One region of the Faecalibacterium sp. IP-1-18 genome, then DNA from elsewhere that is predicted to be linked to it. Evidence: predicted binding sites of a transcription regulator. Region 1 holds the regulator's gene; the other holds the start of a gene.
What was found. Region 1 encodes Rex, which represses fermentation and respiration genes when NADH is low (regulators of the CRP and FNR family bind a similar motif). Its sites were predicted from a motif close to ATTGTTAANNNNTTAACAAT; they were not measured.
Positions count from the first base shown of each region.

Region 2: fucO (lactaldehyde reductase) is a predicted target of Rex. The motif match lies at 2,172-2,191, and genes of this name have one in related genera.

Region 1 is NZ_CP094472.1:586,329-590,541, reverse strand. It holds gene MTP43_RS02825 (ABC transporter substrate-binding protein) at 1-994, opposite strand, end outside; gene MTP43_RS02820 (thymidine kinase) at 1,583-2,188, opposite strand; gene MTP43_RS02815 (redox-sensing transcriptional repressor Rex) at 2,193-2,834, opposite strand; gene MTP43_RS02810 (ClpP family protease) at 3,089-3,772, shown strand; gene MTP43_RS02805 (DNA translocase FtsK) at 4,026-4,213, shown strand, end outside.
Region 2 is NZ_CP094472.1:1,126,999-1,131,211, reverse strand. It holds gene MTP43_RS05400 (putative ABC transporter permease) at 1-772, opposite strand, end outside; gene fucO (lactaldehyde reductase) at 954-2,102, opposite strand; tRNA gene MTP43_RS05390 (tRNA-Thr) at 2,338-2,412, shown strand; gene MTP43_RS05385 (sugar phosphate isomerase/epimerase family protein) at 2,703-3,551, shown strand; gene MTP43_RS05380 (hypothetical protein) at 3,858-4,213, opposite strand, start outside.

The DNA.
Region 1 (4,213 bases):
TATCGCCGAACTTGATCTCCTCGCCGACGGTGAAGCCGTCCTTGTTGCTGTCGTCCAGAGCGGAAGAGTACTTGCTTGCAGCGGAATCCCACTCGAAGATGCCTGCGATCTTACCGGTGATCCACTCGTTGGACTGGTGGGTAGCGGTATCGGAGTTTGCAGAGTAGTAGGTCTTCAGGTTCATCATGACGTGGTTGTCCACCAGGCTCTTGATGAAGGCCAGACCCTCAGCGATCTCGTCCTCGGTGTAGTTCAGGGTGGAGGTAACGGGATCTGCCCAGTCCTTGCCGTACTTGGACTCGAGGTAGAACACCATCAGGATCATACGGTCGTATGCGCCCAGGTGCATGGGGTAGTAATCGTCGCCCAGCTTCTCCTGGAAAGCCTTACCGGCAGCCATCAGATCGTCCAGAGACTTGGGGACCTCGGTGATGCCAGCCTTATTAAAGGTGGTCATGTTCCAGTAGAAGATACGGCCGGTCATGGAGACGGGCACGCACTGCTGGCTGTTGGCCACATAGCAAGCGTCCATAGCAGCGGAATCCCACTGGGTCAGGTCGATGAACTTGGAGGTGGTGTTCAGATCCACGAACTTGCTGCCGTCGGCAGAGTAGTTGTACAGCCAGTTCCAGTTCACCTGGCAGACATCCTGAGCGTTGCCTGCGATGAAGGCAGCAGCCATCTTCTCTTCCCAGCCGGACCATGCGGCGAAGGTGGGCTCCACGGTGATGTTGGAGTGCTCAGCCTGGAAAGCCTCCAGAGCGCTCTGGTAAGCAGCGTGACGGCTGTCGCCGCCCCACCAGCTGATGCTCAGGTTGACGGGGCCGTCAGACAGGGCCAGGCTCTCGTCTGCGGAAGCAGCGGGGGCCTGAGAAGCAGCGGAAGAAGCGGTGGAAGAAGCAGCGGGCTTGCTGCCGCAGGCAGCCAGCAGACCTGCAGCACCGACAGCGCCGGTAGCCATCAGGAAGTTACGACGAGAAATTGCCTTGCTCATTTTTGTTCTCCTCCTAATAGAAAACATCTTCATGTAGGGGGCCTGCACATGCCCCCTTGTATACAATTATGATAACAAAAGCCACTGAAAAAAGAAAGATGCAAATTACAGTGATACGGGATAAAAACGTACAAATATTGCCCTTGTTTTCGCGTGCAATTCGACGTCCTTGCCGAAATGAATAAACTTGCGCTGAAAAACTGTGCAACTTGTATACTTCAATGACTTGCATAAAAATCTGGGATGCAACAAGGGCAGAACAGGAAAAATCTCAATAATTCCTGTTACATTTACCGTTCCGCCTGTAATTTTTTGTGCTCTGCCGTCCCCCGTCGCTCTCTTCTTCTCCCATTCCCTCTCCCCTCCGTCGAGTAACTGCCCGGTCCGAACTGATATATCAATAGTGCAAAAAACGTGCGAATTCCGCCCGGTTGATATATCAGTTCCTCTCGCAAAATGCAACAAATTGATATATCAGTCTGTATACAGCCTGTTGGAGACTCTGGCGGGGAACCCCTTCCGCAAATCACGCAAAAAAGCCGCTGCACCCGGCGCGGTACAGCGGCTTGTATACAACATAAAAGTATCTCAGTTTTTCCTTGCAGCGTAAAACGCCCGCCGTGCCTTGAAGTAGCACTGGGGGCACATGCTGACATACTGCACATCGTTTTCAAGGTCGATGGCTACCTGCTCGCCCTCAAAGACGAACCGTCCGTTCACCTTGCGGCAGTTGCAGATGGCCTTGCGCCCGCAGGTGCAGATGGTCTTCATCTCCTCGATGGTGTGCGCCAGCTCCAGCAGACGGGTAGAACCCGGGAAGCCCTTGAGGGAAAAATCTGCCCGCAGACCGTAGCAGATCACCGGGATGTTCAGATCTACCGTGATCATGAACAGCTGCTCGGCCTGCTCCGGGGTAAAGAACTGGCTCTCGTCGCACAGCACACAGGCCAGCGGCCCGGAAGCAGCGTTTGCCGCCTGCACAGCTTCGAACACGTCCAGCTCCGGCGGGATCAGCAGGTCTGCCTTGCGGCGCACGCCCAGACGGCTCACCAGTTCTCCGCCGCCCTTAGTATCCACCTGCGGCTTCAAAATGAGCACCTTCATGCCCTGCTCTTCGTAGTTGTGTGCCACCTGCATCAGCGCCGTGCTCTTGCCGCTGTTCATGGCACCGTAGCGGAAATACAATTTTGCCATGCCGTCACTCCTGATTGCGCAGACGGTAGCCCAAGCTCATCAGGCTGTCGCCCAGATGGACGTTTTCCACCACCACATTGGGGTACGACACCGACAGGTCATAGTGGGAGAAGTTCCAGAAGCCCTCGATGCCCAGATCCACCAGCCGTCCGCTGACCTGCTGTGCACCATCACGGGGTACACAGAGCACCGCCACCTTGGGCTTGTTTTCCTCGCAAAAGGCCTCCAGCTCGTCAATGTGCCGGATGCGGATACCGCTGATCTCCTTGCCTACCTCGTTCTCGGCCACGTCAAAGGCCGCGATCAGCTTGTAGCCGTTGGTGTCGGTGGTGATAAAGCGGCTCACAGCCTTGCCCAGGCGGCCGCAGCCGATCAGAATGGTGGGCAGACGGTCGCCGTTGCCGAACAGCAGACTTTCCAGAATGGAAAGCAGGTTCTCCACCGAGTAGCCGATGCCCTGCCGTCCGTTCACGTCACCGATGCAGTTAAAGTCCTGCCGCACCTGCGAGGCGGTGGTGCCCATCTGAGAGGCCAGCTCCCGGGAGGAGATGCTGGTAATGCCATCGGCCTGCAAGGAGCGCAGATACCGGTAATATTTGGGGAGACGCTTGATCACAGGGATCGATGCTTTCTGGGGGGTGTTCATAGCAAAATTCTCCTTTCTGCCCAACGCGCTGCAGCTTCTGCCGCCATGCAAGGGGCTTCTTTGCGCGCAGAGAGATGTTCCGTTTTATCCTGTTATATTATTTAAAGTATACAGCATGAAAGGCGAATGTCAAATACCTATTTGTAAAAAAGCAAAAAATTCACAAAGTTTTTTGTATTCGCTCTCCTGCATACTTCCCCGGCAGCCGGGGGATACTGACCCCACAAAGACCCTGCTACGGAAGGAGAACGCGCATGGATACGGCAAAAGACACCCCCGCAGAGCAGCACCGGATGGAAAAAGAGGATATTGAGGATCTGGGCACGGTCACCCTGAGCCGGGGCGGTCATGTCATCCACTGCCTGACCGTCATCGGCCAGATCGAAGGGCACACCGAAGCGCCGCAGGGGCAAAAGACCACCAAGTACGAGCACGTCATCCCCCAGCTGGTGGCGGTGCAGGAGGACCCCCGCATCGAGGGGCTGCTGGTGCTGCTGAACACGGTGGGCGGCGATGTGGAGGCCGGCCTTGCGCTGGCAGAACTGATCGCCAGCATCTCCAAGCCCAGCGCCACGCTGGTGCTGGGCGGCGGGCACTCCATCGGCATCCCGCTGGCGGTCAGCGCGCGGCACAGCTTCATCGTCCCCACCGCCACCATGACGGTGCACCCGGTGCGGCACTCCGGGCTGATCTTAGGCGTCCCGCAGACCATGCACTGCTTTGAGCAGATGCAGCAGCGCATCACCGGCTTTGTGGCCGCCCACAGCGGCATGCCGGAAAAGCGCTACACCCAGCTGATGCTCCACACCGGGGAACTGGTCATGGACATGGGCACGGTGCTGGACGGACGCCGTGCCGTAAAGGAAAAGCTCATCGACGAGCTGGGCGGTCTTTCGGACGCGCTGGCGTGGCTGTACGGGGAGATCGAACGGGGGTAAGGCCTTGCGTCTCCCCGCCGGACGATTTGAACTGCGCTCCGCGTTCGCTTTGCGCAGGAACAGCGGAAAAATTATTTTTTATTTCGCGTTTGTCGCGCTTTGCGGAGCGCTCCAAACGCCTTTTCACGAGAGGGGCTGGGTTCGTTCCATTTTCCTCAAGAAAAACAACATTATGGTTTGCCATTTTTGCCCTTGCGTGGTACAATAATAGAATCAATTATTGTGTCTATGGGAAGTTGGGGAACAGAGTAGAATGGCAACGAAAAAACGAAAATCAACGAAACGGCGTACTGCTGCCCGCCGTAAAAAGGCAGAGCAGCGGCTTCCGGCAGGGCTTGGCACCCTGTTCGGCGGCCTGCTGCTGATGGTGCTGGCCTTTGTGCGGGGCGATTCCGTATGGCGGGTGCTCCATGATGTGCTGTTCGGGCTGTTCGGCTGCGG
Region 2 (4,213 bases), 540 kb from region 1:
TCCATACCCCAGCGGTCAGGCGGCAGAACACGGTCTCCACCATATCGCCCAGAAACGCCCCGATGACGAACAGCCACAGCAGGTCTGCCGCGCTGAGGAAGTCGGCCTGCCCCTTCTGCACCGCCGTGGGCTGCTGCCGGGCGGCCTCCGGGTAGGCGCGCTGGATACGCTTTTCCACATACACGGCAATGCGGCGGCGCAAGGTGTCGGAGCGCGCCTCCAGTTTCTGGTTCAGCTGTTCCAGCACCGGGTGCTGCGCCGCATACCGCCCCACCAGAACCGCCGAGCCCAGCTGGTCCAGCGCCGCGATGCCCAGCGCAGCCCACACCAGCGGATGCAGCAGCCAGTCCGGCACAAGGGCGCACAGACGCAACAGCAGCCCGTTGCCCCAAAGCACGGTCACCATGCCCAGCGCGCCCCACAGCACCGAGTACTGCAGGCAGACGTAGCCATTCAGGTTGAACTTTTTATCGGAGTAATCCCACCATTTGCGATTGTGCAGCCGCTCCAGCAGCTTTGCCGTGAGCCACTCCACCACGGTAGCCGTAAGCATACAGGCCACAAACAGCACCACCGGCTTTGTGCGCATATCTGCAAAGCCCACTGCCATCAGGATGGCCGTGGTGCCGTACACAAAGCAGAACGGCCCCGCCGCCATGCCGCGGTTTGCAAACCGCTTGCCCCGGAAGGTAGCCACCACGGTCTCCCCTACCCACCCAAGGAAGGAATAGACCAAATACAGCACGCCCAGCGTATAGAAGTTCAGTGTCATCGCGCTTTCCTCGCCTTCTGTTTTTATGCTCTGATTGTACTCGCTTGCGCCGATTTATACAAGAGGACAGCAGAAAAATGTTACAATTGGCGCGGGATTTCATTTTACGAACGCATCATTCCGCTAAAAAAGCCGCTGCACAAACACGGTGCAGCGGCTCTCGGAGTTTATTTATAATGGATTACAGCTGGCTCTTATACAGCTCCACGATTTCCTCCACGCTGGTGTCACGGGGGTTGCCGGGACGGCAGGCGTCTGCAAAAGCGGACTCGGCGAGGAACTGGATGTCCTCTTCCTTCAGGATGCCGTGCAGGTTTGCGGGGATGCCCACGTCTGCGCTCAGCTGCTTGACGGCAGCGATGGTAGCATCAGCGGCTTCCACATCGTTCATCTCGTCAATGCCCATAACGCCCATGGCCTTACCCACGGCGCGGTAGCGTTCGCCGGCAACGCTCTTGTTGTACTCCAGACCCACCGGCAGCAGGATGGCGCAGGCCACACCGTGGGGGGTGTCATACAGAGCAGACAGGCCGTGTGCCATGGAGTGCACGATGCCCAGACCCACGTTGGAGAAGCCCATACCGGCGATGTACTGGCCCAGAGCCATGCCCTCGCGGCCCTCCGGGGTGTTCTGCACAGCGCCGCGCAGGCTCTGGCTGATGAGCTTGATGGCTTCCAGATGGAACATATCGGAGATGACGCAGTGGCCCTTGGTGATGTAGCCCTCGATGGCGTGGGTCAGCGCATCCATACCGGTGGCGGCGGTCAGACCCTTGGGCATGGAGGACATCATATCGGGGTCAACCACAGCGATCTCGGGGATATCGTTGGTGTCCACGCAGACGAACTTGCGCTTCTTCTCCACGTCGGTGATGACGTAGTTGATGGTGACCTCGGCAGCAGTACCGGCGGTGGTGGGCACTGCGATGGTGAACACCGCGTGCTTCTTTGTGGGAGCAACACCTTCCAGAGAGCGGACGTCCGCAAACTCGGGGTTATTGATGATGATGCCGATGGCCTTTGCGGTATCCATGGAGGAGCCGCCGCCAATGGTCACGATGCAGTCAGCCTCGGCAGCCTTGAAGGCAGCCACGCCGTCCTGTACGTTGGCGATGGTGGGGTTGGGCTTGATCTCGCTGTAAACAGCGTAGGCAAAGTTTGCGGCATCCAGCAGGTCGGTGACCTTTTTGGTAACGCCAAACTTGATTAGGTCGGGGTCGGAGCAGACGAAAGCCTTCTTGTAGCCACGGGCGGTCAGCTCGGGAACGATGTTCTCGATAGCACCGTGGCCGTGGTAGGAGATGGTATTCAGAACAATGCGGTCAGCCATAATACAAATCCTCCAAATCTGTTTGCAGCCGCCTTTCCGGCGGCGTTCCTCTACGTTTCAGCATAGCACATCGTCAAAAAATTTGCAATGCAAAATTGTTTAAATTTGTAGTATATTTTTATACTTGTGTATTATTTTCTATCATCTTTGTCTGTTTTCCGGCATTATTATCCCCTGCAAAAAAACAATCCTTGCCAAATTGCCGTGCCTGTGTTATACTATTTTAGCAACCTTTGCTGGTGTGGCGCAATGGCAGCGCAACTGATTTGTAATCAGTGGGTTGCAGGTTCAACTCCTGTCACCAGCTCCAAGAAAAGTCCTGCGATATACCGCTAGAATAGCGGCGTGTATCGTGGGATTTTTGCTTTTATATGTGTTGTGAAATGCCTGAAATTATGTCATAATCCAACAAACAAGCTAACAAATCCGTATTTTATCTTCTTTATATCACACTTTTTAACACACTTCTGCGTCACTCGCGTTGTCAGGTACTGCCCGGGGCAACGATCAGCAGCGCTAAAAGGCGTTTAAGGTGTTCCTTCGCAGACAATTTTGGTGTATAATGGTAAAAACGCACCCATATTAAAGGAGGAACCAAGCATGATCCAATTCGGTCTACGTCTGCACGACGCAGAAAAGCTGCCCATTGAACAGGTGCTGCCGCTGGTACGCCAGAAGGGCTTTTCCTGCGTGCATCTGGCGCTGAGCAAATCCCTGAAGGAGGTGCCCAACACCCCCTCTGCCCTCACCCCCGGCTACGCGGCCTATCTGCGCCACCTGTTTGCCAAAAACGAGCTGGACATTGCGGTGCTGGGCAACTACCTGAATCTGGCGCACCCGGATGCGGCTGCCCTGCACGCCATTCAGGAAAAGTACTATGCGCATATCCGCTTTGCCAGCCTGCTGGGCTGCGGCATGGTGGGCACCGAGACCGGTGCACCCAACGCGGAGTACAAGTTCTGCCCGGAGTGCCGCAGCGATGCCGCCCTTGCTACCTTTATCAAGAACTTCAAGCCGGTGGTGCGCTGCGCCGAGCAATACGGCGTGACCATTGCCATTGAGCCGGTGGTCAGACACATTGTGTATGACGCCCGCCGCGCCCGCACCGTGCTGGACGAGATCGGCAGCCCCAATCTGCAGATTCTGCTCGACCCGGTGAACCTTTTGAACATGGAAAACGTGGACCAGCGGGAGGAAGTGTTCGCCGAGACCATTGAGCTGCTGGGCAAGGATGTGGCCATGATCCACTTCAAGGACTTTTTGCTGCAGGACGCCGACGGGCAGCTGGCTGCCACCGGTGCCGGACAGGGCGGTATGGGCGACTACCGCACCATTCTGCGGTTTGCCAAGGAACAGAAGCCCTATGTGTTCGCCACCTTGGAGAACACCACCCCGGAAAACGCAGTCCGGTGCCTGCAATATCTGCAAAAACAGTACGACGAGTGCTGATAACAAATTGAACTGCACGCTGCTATCCGCAGCAGCTGGTGTTTTCATAGTATGAAAAAAGTCTGAACCGGTGGCTCATGCCTCAGTTCAGACTTTTTTGTTATTCTATGCCTTTATCTGCCAGCGGCAAAGGCTCGGGCCTTCGTAGCCTGAAAGCTGATCTGCTCAATGGCCTCGTTGAGAATACTAAAATTGAGAATTATTTGTCAATTTTCGGAAGGTGCGGAGTAGTCACCCCTGCCCCCCTAATGAAAGCAAAACGGCCTGAGCCCTGTACCATACAGGATCCAGACCGTTCCGATTGCTTTACTTCTGCTCTTTGTCCACTACCTGGATTTTGCCCTTCTTCCACAGCACATAGGAAGTCAGGATGCCGATGGGCAGCATCACGATGATAAAGATGCCCACAAGTCCGCCCAGCACGGAACCGTAGCCCGCAAGGCGTGCGGCAAGGGAAACCACCGTCATGATGATCAGCACCGGAAGCACCCCCTTGATGCCACCCTTGACCACCTTGCTGCCGCTGGACGAGCTGGCGAACAGACCCAGCGCCATGGAGCCGAACAGGGCCGGCAGCAGGTAGCCGGAGGCCGTCTTGACGGCGGGCAGCTCGAATACCGGGCTGATGAAGGAGGCGCACACCGCTGCCAGCGTCAGGATGG